2 regions of the Anaerostipes caccae L1-92 genome follow, and region 1 is predicted to be linked to the other one. Evidence: riboswitches for the same ligand, from Rfam matches in the RefSeq annotation. Region 1 holds a riboswitch; the other holds the start of a gene.
The links. Region 1 has a riboswitch for thiamine pyrophosphate ahead of thiC (phosphomethylpyrimidine synthase ThiC). Riboswitches for the same ligand answer to the same signal wherever they lie in the genome.
Positions count from the first base shown of each region.

Region 2: another riboswitch for thiamine pyrophosphate. It lies ahead of ANCC_RS01920 (thiamine-binding protein); the one in region 1 lies ahead of thiC (phosphomethylpyrimidine synthase ThiC).

Region 1 covers NZ_AP023027.1:2,920,474-2,926,964, reverse strand. The annotation lists gene ANCC_RS14140 (GGDEF/HDGYP domain-containing response regulator) at 1-113, opposite strand, end outside; gene ANCC_RS14135 (GntR family transcriptional regulator) at 279-1,766, shown strand; gene ANCC_RS14130 (sodium-dependent transporter) at 1,813-3,168, opposite strand; gene thiC (phosphomethylpyrimidine synthase ThiC) at 3,193-4,494, opposite strand; TPP riboswitch at 4,587-4,690, opposite strand; gene ANCC_RS14120 (patatin-like phospholipase family protein) at 4,893-5,723, shown strand; gene ANCC_RS14115 (hypothetical protein) at 5,754-6,491, shown strand, end outside.
Region 2 covers NZ_AP023027.1:374,446-380,936, reverse strand. The annotation lists gene ANCC_RS01945 (BglG family transcription antiterminator) at 1-1,044, opposite strand, end outside; gene ANCC_RS01940 (HPr family phosphocarrier protein) at 1,051-1,311, opposite strand; gene ANCC_RS01935 (ABC transporter ATP-binding protein) at 1,602-2,336, opposite strand; gene ANCC_RS01930 (ABC transporter substrate-binding protein) at 2,342-3,340, opposite strand; gene ANCC_RS01925 (ABC transporter permease) at 3,369-4,133, opposite strand; gene ANCC_RS01920 (thiamine-binding protein) at 4,102-4,398, opposite strand; TPP riboswitch at 4,473-4,586, opposite strand; gene ANCC_RS01915 (amidophosphoribosyltransferase) at 4,749-6,155, shown strand.

The DNA of each region.
Region 1 (6,491 bases):
GCCGCTAAACCGTTATCAGCTTCTATAATTTCATACTGATCCTTCAATATATCTCTCAGAAGGGCCCGATTCATTTCAGAATCATCCACGATTAAGATTTTTTGTTTTTCCATAGTGCTTTAATCTCTTTCATAAAAATTCTACTATTTTATTATAAATGAATGTTCTGGAGCTATTCAATAAGCATATTGGTAAGGTGAACATATAGCTTCTAACTTTTTTCGATGACAAGGCAGTATAAACGAAGTATAATGAAAAAAATGGAAAGGAAATAGAATATGAAGCCACAAGAAACAAAGTATTCTTTTATTTATAGGGAAATTAAGCAGAGTATTATAAATGGACGGATACTTCCAGGTGACTGTCTGCCTTCTTCAAGAATGCTCTGCAGTCAATTCCATGTAAGCAGATATACAATCAACCGGGTTTTTGATGCATTGAAAAAAGAGGGACTGATTGACATAAAACCCCGGCTTGCTCCGATCGTCCTACCGGGGAAAGTCGTTTCTGAACCAGAGAACATGCTGTTTGATGTTCTGAGCAAAAGGAAAAGTATCATGCAAATATACAAAACTTTTGCTTTCATATCACCTCCACTGCTGGTTTTTGCTGCACAGGACTGTAACTTGGAGATAATGCCTCATTATAAGCAGGCTATGAAAGCATCACGCCTTGGAACTGCAGCCAGCGGCTGGCGGCCTTCTTTTGCCTTTTTAAAAGAAGTATTGGAAATCGGTGGGAATCCCTTGCTTGCTAATCTCTACTCTGCCTTTGAACTTTATCATTTTCTGAATTTTTTTATGGAGAAATGTCCTTATTTTTTAGAGACTTATCTGCAGGGTTCAGACTCGATGACAGCAGATATAATTGATATATTAAAGGGCAGGGACCCAGTTGTGAAACACAGTCAGCTAGACAAATTATTTCAAAGATTTGCAGATTCAATTGCAGTTACCTTAGAGTATTTAGCTGATTCCACACCTGGATGTCCTGTATCGTCTGATGTACCGTTTCTATGGAAACCAACACGCGGTAAAGACTACTTTTACTCAAGAATTATCAGTGATCTGAATCAGAAAATTGGCAGCGGGGAATATCCCTGCGGAACCTATCTCCCATTTGAAAAGCAGCTGGCCGGACAGTACGATGTTTCTGTATCTACGATCAGGAAAGCACTAAATGAATTAGAGCAGAGAGGGCTTGTAAAAACTTTAAATGCAAAGGGAACTATTGTTATAGAGCCAGATGATTCACGGGTGAATCAAATGCTTCCGAATCCAAGGCGTACACAGGAAGCTCTGCAGTATTTTCATGCACTGCAGCTGCTTACATTGATTATTTATCCGGCAGCACTGGCAGCCGGTCCTAAATTTACTGTATCGGAAGTGGCAGAGTTAGAAGAGAAATTTATACTTCCAGATTCCATTTGTATCATAGATATATTTGAAGCTCTCTTAAAACATATTGAATTAGAGCCTCTGCGTGCTATATTAATCGAGGCATTTCGTCTTACCGAATGGGGACATTATATTGCTTATTATGCCAATAAAAAACTAGTAATTCAGAAAATAAATAAACTGATTATTGCCGCAGTTCAGCATTTGCATGATGGGAAAGTCGACTCTTTTGCAAATGGAATGACAGACTGCTATCGTTATGTCCTGGAACGGGCCAAGGAGTATATGATTAAAAAATATAACTTTTACAGGGTAGCTTATATACAGGTTCCGGAAAAATATCAGATGTATGAAATGGACAACGTTTAGACACGAAAAAGACACCGCAGAATACGGTGTCTTTTTCGAAAGAATATTATACTGTGATAACACCCATTCCCTGTAGTATGGAGAACAGGAGAATGGCAATGATACAAATCGGTGCAAAAAATTTAATCATTGGAATATATAAATTTTTACGTTTGAAATCTCCTGAACTTTCTACTTCATCAATGATCTCTTTTGGCTTGATCACATAAGCGGCAAACATGCAGGTGCAGAATGCTGCAATCGGCATCAGGACACTGTTGCTCAGGAAGTCAAAGAAATCCAGAAAACTGAAGCCAAGAAGCTTGATATGACTCCATATGCCAAATCCCAGAGATGACGGCACTGCCATGATCATTGCAATGACAAACATGGTAATGCAGGCTCTGATCCGGGATAAATGAAACTTATCCATTACGATGGAGACCAGCGTTTCTAAAAGAGAAATCGCAGAAGTCAGCGCCGCGAAGAAAACTAAAATGAAGAAGACAGCTCCGATAACAGTTCCCAGGGCCATGCTGTTAAAAACTTTTGGAAGCATTTTAAACATCAGGGATGGTCCGGATGCAAGCATATCCGCATTTCCTCCGGAAAATACAAAGACTGCAGGAACAATCATAAGCCCGGACAGGAATGCAACACCCGTATCAAATATCTCTACCTGTGAAACAGACTTCTCAAGGTTAGACTTCTTCGGCATATAGGAACCAAATGTGATCATGATTCCCATAGCAAGGGACATGGAGTAGAACAGCTGTCCCAGAGCAGCCAGGAATGTGGTAGGTGTCAGATCCTTGAGATTTGGCTTGATGTAATACAGTACACCTTCCATGGCTCCCTTTCTGGTAATGCAGTAAACGGAGATTCCGATCAGCAATACAATTAAGACTGGCATCAGGATCGTACTGACTTTCTCAATACCGCCTTCAACCCCGAGAGCTACGACGATCAGTACAAGTCCTGCAAAGATCAGAAGCCATATCATAGGGCTTACAGACTGGCTGATAAAGCCTTCGAAGAATGTATCTCCAGCCGCCTGGCTGATATTTCCGCTTATTGAGACAAACAGATATTTTGTAACCCAACCTCCGATGACGCAGTAATAAGGGAAAATAATAAACGGTATGATACTGGTCAGATAACCGATAAACTTATATTTTTTATTAAAATAGGAAAATGCATGTATGGCACTTTTTCCGGTTCTCCGGCCAATAGCAATCTCGGTGATCATCAGTGTAAACCCAAAGGTCACTGCAAGGATCAGATAAATCAAAAGGAAGCTGCCGCCTCCGTATTTAGCTGCCAAATATGGAAATCTCCATATGTTTCCTAATCCTACCGCTGATCCTGCAGTCGCAAGCACAAAGCCAATTCTGCTGGAAAAGCCGCCTCTTTCTTCATTCATAAATCTGTAAAATCCTCCTTTAGTTTATACTACGTCGACATCTTCACCTGCCAACACAGCATTCATATTTCGAACGGAACACATTTTTCCGCACATGGTACATGTATCTTCTCTTTCAGGTTTTGATTCAGCGCGGTACCTCCTGGCCTTTTCAGGATCCAGGGCAAGATTAAACTGTGCTTCCCAGTCAAGCTTCTGTCTTGCTGCGGCCATCTGATTGTCCCAGTCGGCAGCTCCTTTGATACCTTTGGCGATATCCGCTGCGTGGGCTGCGATCTTAGAAGCCATGATGCCTTCCTTTACGTCATCTACATTTGGAAGACGGAGATGTTCGGCCGGTGTGACATAGCACAGGAAGCTTGCACCGGATGCCGCTGCAATGGCACCTCCGATCGCTGAAGTGATATGGTCATATCCAGGGGCGATATCGGTAACCAGCGGTCCTAATACATAAAAAGGCGCGCCTTTGCATATCGTCTGCTGAATTTTCATATTTGCCTGTATCTGGTCCATTGGCATATGTCCGGGTCCTTCAATCATTACCTGAACATCCTTTTTCCAGGCCCGGGCCGTCAATTCTCCCAAAGTTACCAACTCCTCGATCTGAGAAATATCGCTGGCGTCTTTCAGGCACCCCGGACGGCAGGCATCCCCGAGGCTTAGAGTAACGTCATATTCATTACAAATGTCCAAAATCTCATCATAGTATTCAAAGAACGGATTTTCACAGCCGGTAGCTTCCATCCAGGCAAAGATCAATGATCCGCCGCGGGAAACAATGTTCATCTGTCTCTTCATAGCCTTAAAACGGTCTGCGGTACTGCGGTTAATCCCGCAGTGAATGGTCATGAAGTCGACTCCGTCCTCTGCATGCATTTTAAATATGTCGATCCATTCTCTGGATGTGATATCCTTGAGAGCCTTGTTGTAGTATACAATGGCATCGTAAATCGGAACAGTGCCCAGAATGGCCGGGCATTCAGCCACAAGCTTTCTTCTGAAGGTCTGTGTGTCCCCGAAAGAAGAAAGATCCATGATCGCTTCCGCACCCATGGAGACAGCCTGATTTACTTTCTTCATTTCTACATCCAAATTCAGACAGTCTCTGGATGTTCCAAGGTTGACGTTGATCTTTGTTTTCAGGGAATTGCCGATGCCGAACGGCTTTAAGCATTTATGATTTTTGTTGGCCGGTATGACGATTGTGCCGGCGGCGACTTCTCTCATAAGCTTCTGAAGATCCATGCCTTCATAGGCAGCGACAGTTTCCATTTCCTTGGTTGCGATGCCGGCTCTGGCGGCATTCATCTGTGTTGTGTAAGTCATCTTACAACCTCCTCGTTTCAATCAGTCGGGAGGGAATCTAAAATGCAGTATTTAGTTTTCGGAACATTACTATTTAATATACATGCTTCCGTTACAATAAGCATCTAAATCCCTACGTTGGCATTACCCAAATCAGGTATGATGGTCGAAGGTTTATCCTTCCTCTCAGCCCGTAAAAGCTCCCATTTTAGTTTCAAAAACGACCTTAAAGGTCATCTTTCGTATTGTATCATTGTTTATTAGAAAGTGCAATGGTTTGAAAACTGCAATACTGGTCAATATAGACCATCCGGTGATAAAAACTCATACAATAAGTTTCCAGTTTTTGTGCTATAATAAAGAAGAAGCATTTCCGCGGATTCCGGGGAGTGCCCAAATGCAGTTAGGAGTGAGAGAAAATGGCAAGTTTAATATTAGAGGGCGGGACATTCCGGCCTATTTTCAGTGCAGGGGTGATGGATGCCCTGTTGGATAACGACATTATGTTTCCATATGTGATTGGAGTGTCAGCCGGCATTTGTGACGGTTTTTCTTACGTATCCAGGCAGAGGGAGAGAAATCTTCAGATCCTTATGAATCATAGAAATGACCCCAGATATATAGGAAGGCAGAATCTGATTAAAGAAAAAAGTCTGTTCGGGCTGAATTTTGTTTACAATGTGATTCCAAACAAATTATATCCTTTTGACTGGGACACCTTTTACAAATACGACGGAAAAATTCTGGTGGGAGTTACCAATGCCCTGACCGGAGAAATCGAGTATAAAGATGGAAAAGACTTGGATGAGGAGTGCATGATGCTGCGGGCAACCTGCGCACTGCCGCTTGTTTTCCCGGCGATCAATCTGGACGGTATTCCCTATTTTGATGGAGGAATTGCAGATCCGATTCCGGTCCGCAAGGCAATACGGGACGGCAATGACAAGCATTTGATCGTACTCACAAGACCAAAGGGATATCAAAAGGAACTCAGCAAAAGCCATAAGGTTACATCCAGGCTGCTGAAAAGGAAGTATCCGAAACTTCCGGATCTTCTTCTGAACCGTCATGTTGAGTACAACCGCACCGTGAGGTACTGCGAGAGACTGGAGAGAGAAGGAAAGGCTGTGATTCTCAGGCCGGATCATCCCATTGACAGTTTTGAAAAGGATATCGATGTGCTCAGGGAGACGTATCAGATGGGATACGATATGGCAATAGAAAGAATAGAAGAAATCAAAAAACTGTGATACAATAAATTAGAAAAAGAGGTGGTCAGGATGGCAAGAATATTGTATTCAGAGCGGCCGTATGTAGAAGAACTATCTACCAATAAAACAAGAAATTTAATCGTAATCTGTGAACGCCTCTTTCTGCCGGTGCAGGCAGATGCAGCCAAGCTTGAACTGGCCGGGGAGATCGCCGGCAGACTTATCGATGAGCCCCAGGTTCTTCTCTGGATGCTTCAGTCGGAGGCGATTGACCTTTTGTTTGAACTTTGGGAACAGAAGGATGGGCAGTTTGCACTGGAGCCCAATTTTAACGATCTTCAGCAGCTCAGGTATCTGGGATTCATTCATGTAGAAGAGGACCAGGTGGCTGTTAATATAGAAGCAAAGGATCTGTTTTATTTTACTTTAAAGAGCCACAAGTCCGGAAGGATCATGGAACGGCATACAAGATGGGAGCAGGTTATTTTCGGGATGCTGTTTACTTACGGAATTCTGGATGTATATTACTGCTATGATATTTTTGTGCAGGTGACAGGAGAGAAGATTTCTTATGACGAGATGGAAAGGTTTCTGCTGATCCGGATCGTCTTTTGGCGGAGCGGCATCCTGCTGCGCAATGAGAAAACTAAGCGCCTGTTTATGGTGAGCCGTGAGGTCCTTGACCGGAATGAAGTGTTTGACGAGTGGAATGAGCATCAGGATCTTAATTTCAGGGAATACACGGAAGATGAGTATGTGGCGCTTGCTATGGGCAACGGTGTGACCGGATGGCCGGGGGTTTCCGAG
Region 2 (6,491 bases), 1.0 Mb from region 1:
TGTCGATTGCACTCCATATTTCAATCTATAATACAATGGTCTGATATGCCCTTTTAACCTTGTCATTAAGCGGTCTTTATTATCAAAAGAAATACAGGCAATCCGTTCAAAATTTACAACCAGCGCTTTTGTAAAATTAGATATGTACAGATCTTCCTGATCCTGGGAAACAAACTGTGCAACCTTTATCCCTAACAAGAGAGTTGCAATATAATATATTTCCGATTCAGGAATTTCTAAGTTATAAACTTTTAATTTTTCAAAACTCTGTTTCAGTGATTGATACGGCTTTGTTTCAACTAAAGTTACTTTTTCTTCTGTATGAAGATTCATCGTGTAGCCATCCATGCTTCTGATCCAGGAAATCAGGATCATGCTGCATTCCAGTTCTTCATTTTCCAAAACCAGTTTGATATTTTCGTCTTGTTCATACTGCTTTATCAGACATCTGGCAATCTCCAGGTAATCGTAGTCCTCTCCGGTTATCGTAACCAAAGATTGCTGCATCCATTTTTTCAATATATCCTTAGGCTGAAAATTTTGTAATTTCTTAATTTCCTTTCCCACAATTTTTCTGATTGCAAATTCTTCTCCCTGGAGTACATATCCGAACTTGATCGAACTGGCTATAGAAATATTCTGGTTACCCAAAATTTTTTTCCACTCTTTAATATCTTTTAAGATTGTATTTTTGCTGACATCAAAAAGGTTCTGCATCTTCTCTATTGTTACAACCTCAGCAGACAGCAGTATCATTAAGAGTTCCAGTATTCTTCTCTCTTGTACAGAATAATAGTAGCTTCCGTTCTTCCTCATCTCAGCTTCCAGTATTTCAATTTTCTTTGATTTGACACAGATAATTTTTGACTGTATCTCCAGCCTGCCTAATTCCCTGCTCTTAAGCCAGTCATTGATCAGTTCAAAATCATAGTAAAATGTTCTCTTTGTAATGTTTAATTTCTCAATAATTCGGTCAACCGTATAACCGTTTTTTTGTTCTAGTATAATTTTTAAAATATATGCCGGTCTGCTTTTTAATTCCAAAGCAATCTACTCCTTTAAATTTTCAATAAATTCACTGATTTTCTCTCCTGCTTCTTTTTCATCTGTTCCGTTTATTACAAGTTTAATTTTTGTTCCTTTACATATCCCTCCTGACAAAATGCTGATAATACTCTTGGAATCAATTTCCGTATCATTTGTCCTGATTTTTATATCACTTTCATAAGTTTGGCATAACGTAGATAAATCCGTTGCTGGTCTGGCATGAAGTCCTGTTTTGTTCTTAATGATCATTTCTTTTTCGTACATGTCTGCTCCTCCTGATTGTTTCAATTTTATTTGTGCTTTCATTATATTCTCTTTCGTTTTTTCAGAAAATAGCAGTTGTTGTCACTCTTTTTTTCTTGTTTTGTGCAAATATTGTACTGAAAATGGAACCTTAATCCGATAGCAAGTTTTCTCTTTAAAAATGAAATACGGATGCAGCCCTGTGCACCCGTTTATATATGTTATCCCTCTAATTAAAATTATAAAAAATGACCCTTGGAAAACAATATATAATTTTTTCCAAAGGCCTGTATTAATATAATCATATCTGTCTAAAGCTTTTTCAATATATCTTTCTTATACTCCAGAAATTCTTCCGTCAGATTAAAATCTTTTCTCCGGGGCTTAGGCTCCCGGATCACAATTTCTTCCGTAATCCTTCCGGGTCTTCCGGTCAGCAGATAAATCCTGTCTGAAAGCAGGATCGCTTCATCAATATCATGGGTGATAAACAGTGTAGACAGATGGATCTTGTCCATCACATCCAAATACCACCGATGCATATCACTTTTCGTCAGTGTATCCAATGCACTGAAAGGTTCATCCAGCAAAGCCACATTCTTAGAAAACATATAGGTCCTCAGAAGCGCAGCCCTCTGGCGCATACCTCCCGAAAGCTGTTTCGGATACTTTTTCTGAGTGCCTTCGAGGCCAAACTCCTGAAAAAGTTCCCCGGCTTTTTGACGGGCAGCTTTTTTGTTCTCACCTTTAATCAAAAGCGGCAGTGCTACATTATCCTCGATTGTCCGATAAGGGAGCAGCAGATCTTTCTGAAGCATATAACTGATATTCCCCGGCTGTCCCGTAATATCCCTGCCGTCCAGCATGATTTTTCCCTGATCAGGTTTTTTCAGTCCGGAAATCACATTAAACAAAGTCGTCTTCCCTCCGCCGCTGGCACCCAGCAGACAGACCAGTTCATTGTCATGCAGCTCTATATTAATGTCTTCTATTATATTTGTATTCTCATATGCAAGCGTAACACCCGTTACAGTCAAATCCGACATTTTCTTTACTCCAAGTAGTCATTGGTAAATCCGGTATTTTCCGGAATCTTTGTTTTTGAAAGACCTTTCTCACTGATCCAGTTATAAAATGCATTCCACCTTTCTGGATTAATATAGCCCCATTGCTTCACTTCAGCCTTATACTGATCCTTCATATATTTCTGGCTGGCCTGTACCATTTTGGAATCCAGTTCCGGCGAGGCTTCGCAGAGAATATCTCCTGCATCTTTGGGATCTTCAATGGCATACTCATAGCCCTTTTTTGCGGCTGACAAAAATGCTTTTGCCGTTTCCGGATTCTTTTTCATCCATTCACTGTTCCCGATGATCACCGGCGTATAATAGTCAAAGACCGGATCAATATCTTTAAACGCAAAGTAGTCTGTATCAAGTCCGGCCACCTCCGTAGCAATCCCTGCCCATCCATAGTAAATCCAGATGGCATCCACTTTTTTGCTCTTTAATGCAGAGACCTCATCTGTGACAGTGCTCGGAATCATGTTTACTTTGCTGAAATTCCCTTTATCTTTTTCTACCACCTGTTTTAAGATCGCTTTTTCAATATCCTGATTCCAAGTGGCGTATTTTTTGCCTTCCAGCCCTTTCGGACGTTTGATTCCGTCACCCTTTCTGGATACGATCCCAGAAGTATTGTGCTGTAAAACCGCTGCCACAGCCTTAATCGGAAGAGCATCATCCCCAACGACAGCAGGCATCATCGTATCCTGAAATGAAATACCGAACTGTGCTTTCCCGGAGCCCACAAGCACTTCTGCTCCGTCTTCCGGCGGCTGTACGATTTCCACATCCAGTCCGGCTTCTTTAAAATATCCTTTTTCCTTTGCCACGTAAATACCCGTGTGATTGGTATTCGGTGTCCAGTCCAAAACAAATGTAATCTTTTTAAGCTTTCCGTCCCCGGCTTCTTCTTTCTTTGATCCGCAGCCAGTCATTGCTGTGATCAATAACACAGAAAGTAATACAGCTAACATTCTCTTTTTCATAATTATCATCCTCTTTTCACTTTTTCGGCTATTCCCGGTTCTCCCACGGCATACATTTTTTCTGCAGAAGATTCACGGCCCACATCAGCAGGAGACTGATCGCAGAAATCATAAAGATCACCGCAAACATTTTGTCAAAGGCAAAACCTTTCTTAACCCGGATCATATAGACACCCAGGCCTTCAAATCCACCCAGCCATTCTGAAATGACGGCTCCCACAACTGCATAGGAAGCTGAAATCCGCAGGCTGGCAAAAAACTGACTAAGAGATCCCGGAAATTTCACATACCGGAATATCTGCAGCTTTGACGCACCCATAGAACGCATCAGACTGATCGTATCCTTGTCCGCCGAGCGGAAACCATCCAGCAGGCTCACGGTAATCGGAAAAAACGTCACGATAACGATTAAAATTACTTTTGGAAGCATTTCATATCCAAACCACAATACAAGGAGCGGCGCAATGGCCACCGTGGGCACCGTCTGCGTCAGCACGATCAGCGGATAAAATGCCTTATACAGTTTATCGAAATGATCCATGAGCACTGCCATTAAAAAACCAATAACAACACCCATCAGCAGACCGATAAACGATTCAAGTATGGTCACTCTCGCATTCGCCATCAGCAGTGGAAAATCATTTACAAATGCTCTGACCACATCCACCGGCGAAGGAAGCAGAAATTTTGAAACCATCCCTGTCCCGCTGGCAGTCTGCCACATAGCAAGAATCACAAGAATCGCCGCTGCCGGCCACAGTTTATTGGTGGTGTTTTGTAACTTTTTTATCAATGGTAAGCACATCCCCTTCTGGCTTATAAGACACTTTAATGTAAGCCGCAACCGACGGCGCACCGGCACGGACAGCAATATGCTGGCACTCTTTCACAATATCCATCAGTTCATCGTAATCACCCTCGATCGCAGTTTCAAACGGTCCCACATAATAATTCAGTCCCGTGCTCTTAATATAATCAATTACCTCGTCCACAATACGGATCAATTCTTCATCATTGGCCGCCTCCGGCAGTGTCTGGATCGCTACGCTTGCATTCATATTTCTTCCTCCTCATAAATCTGTTTCCATAGAAAAACCCCGCTGGCAAATCCAACGGGGAAATAGTCTCATGTACAGCTGTACTGTTTTATTCCTACGCTGGCATTACCCAGATCAGGTATAAGGGTTAAAGACCTCTTCTCGTCTTACTCTCAGCCGGCAGTCTGCCAGCACCCCTGTATATAAAATTTTCTTATGTCTCGGTTTCACGGTATGTTTGTATTATAATGAATATACTGAATTAAATCAATTCCCTTTTCGAAAGAATGCCAATCTTTCCTTGTCCCGTTCCTTTCGTTTGGTTATAATAAATACAGCAGAATAATCTTATTTACAAATCGGAGGAATTTATGGGCGGATTTTTTGGTGTCACTTCAAAACAGGATTGTGTTTTTGATTTATATTTTGGGACAGACTATCATTCCCATCTTGGGACAAGGCGTGCCGGTATGGCAGTTTACAGTAAAGACGACGGTTTTGACCGTGCCATTCATAACATAGAAAATGCTCCGTTTCGGACAAAGTTTGACAAAGACGTGAACAAGATGCATGGATATATGGGCATCGGCTGTATTTCCGACTACGAACCGCAGCCGCTGATCGTTCGCTCCCACCACGGCACATACGCGATCATGACCGTAGGAAAGATCAATAACACGGATGAAATTATAAAGCAGATGTTTGATTCAGGCCACACACATTTCCTTGAAATGAGCGGCGGAGATATCAATGCAACGGAGCTGGTTGCCGCTATCATCAACCAGAAAGAACATCTCGTGGAAGGAATTCAGCATGCACAGGATGTCATTGACGGTTCCATGACGATCGTGCTGCTGACACCAAAAGGCATCTATGCCGCCAGAGACAAAATGGGCCGCACGCCGGTAGCCGTAGGCAAAAAAGACGATGGCTACTGTATTTCCTTTGAAAGTTTTGCCTATTTGAATCTCGGATATGTGGCCGACCGGGAGCTTGGTCCGGGAGAGATCGTGATTCTTACACCTGAAGGTATCCAGACTCTGGCTAAACCCGGCGAAGATATGAAGATCTGTACTTTCCTCTGGGTTTATTATGGTTATCCTTCGTCCTCTTATGAAGGAATCAGTGTCGAGGAAATGCGCTATGAATGCGGAAAGAAGCTGGCTCAGCGTGATGATGCTACTCCCGATAGAGTCGCAGGTGTACCTGACTCAGGGATCGCTCACGCCATTGGCTATGCCAACGAATCCGGGATACCGTTTTCCAGACCGTTTATTAAATATACACCAACCTGGCCGCGTTCTTTTATGCCGACTATCCAAAGTAAGAGAAACCTGATCGCCAAAATGAAATTGATCCCGGTTCATGAACTGATCCAGGATAAAAGCCTATTGTTGATCGACGACTCCATCGTAAGAGGAACCCAGTTGCGGGAAACAACCGAATTCCTTTATCAGAGCGGTGCAAAAGAAGTACACGTCCGCCCGGCTTGTCCGCCGATTTTATATGGGTGTAAATATTTGAATTTCTCACGCTCTACTTCTGAAATGGATCTGATCACACGCCGGATCATTGAACAGATCAGCGGAGATTACAAGAATGTACATCTGGAGAAGTTTTCAAATCCGGACTCTCCGGAATATCAGGGTATGATCGATGAAATCTGTAAGCAGCTGAATTTCACATCGCTTAGATATCACAGGCTGGATGATATGATTGAGTCTGTGGGATTGGATCCTAAAAAACTCTGTACTTATTGTTGGGATGGGAAAGAGTAGATAACATAATAAAAAACACAGCTTTTGATGAGATTGATTGTCAAATGCTGTGTTTTTTCTTTAATTAATTAGAATTGATATAATTTTTATGTTTATACAAAACTCTTGACAGAGTAACCATACAGTTTTATTAAGGCCTTAATCTGCAATGAATTCTGGCATAACGTCGACAATCTAAGACTCAATATGTTTCTATTAAAATCAAAACCATTAATCGGTACTTCTGGTACTGAAACCTCTAAATTCCAATATGTTTCTATTATCACCGTTCTTGTTTCCACATTAAATATGTAAAAGAAATCTTTAGACTCCAATGGGTTCTATTATTACTCTTTA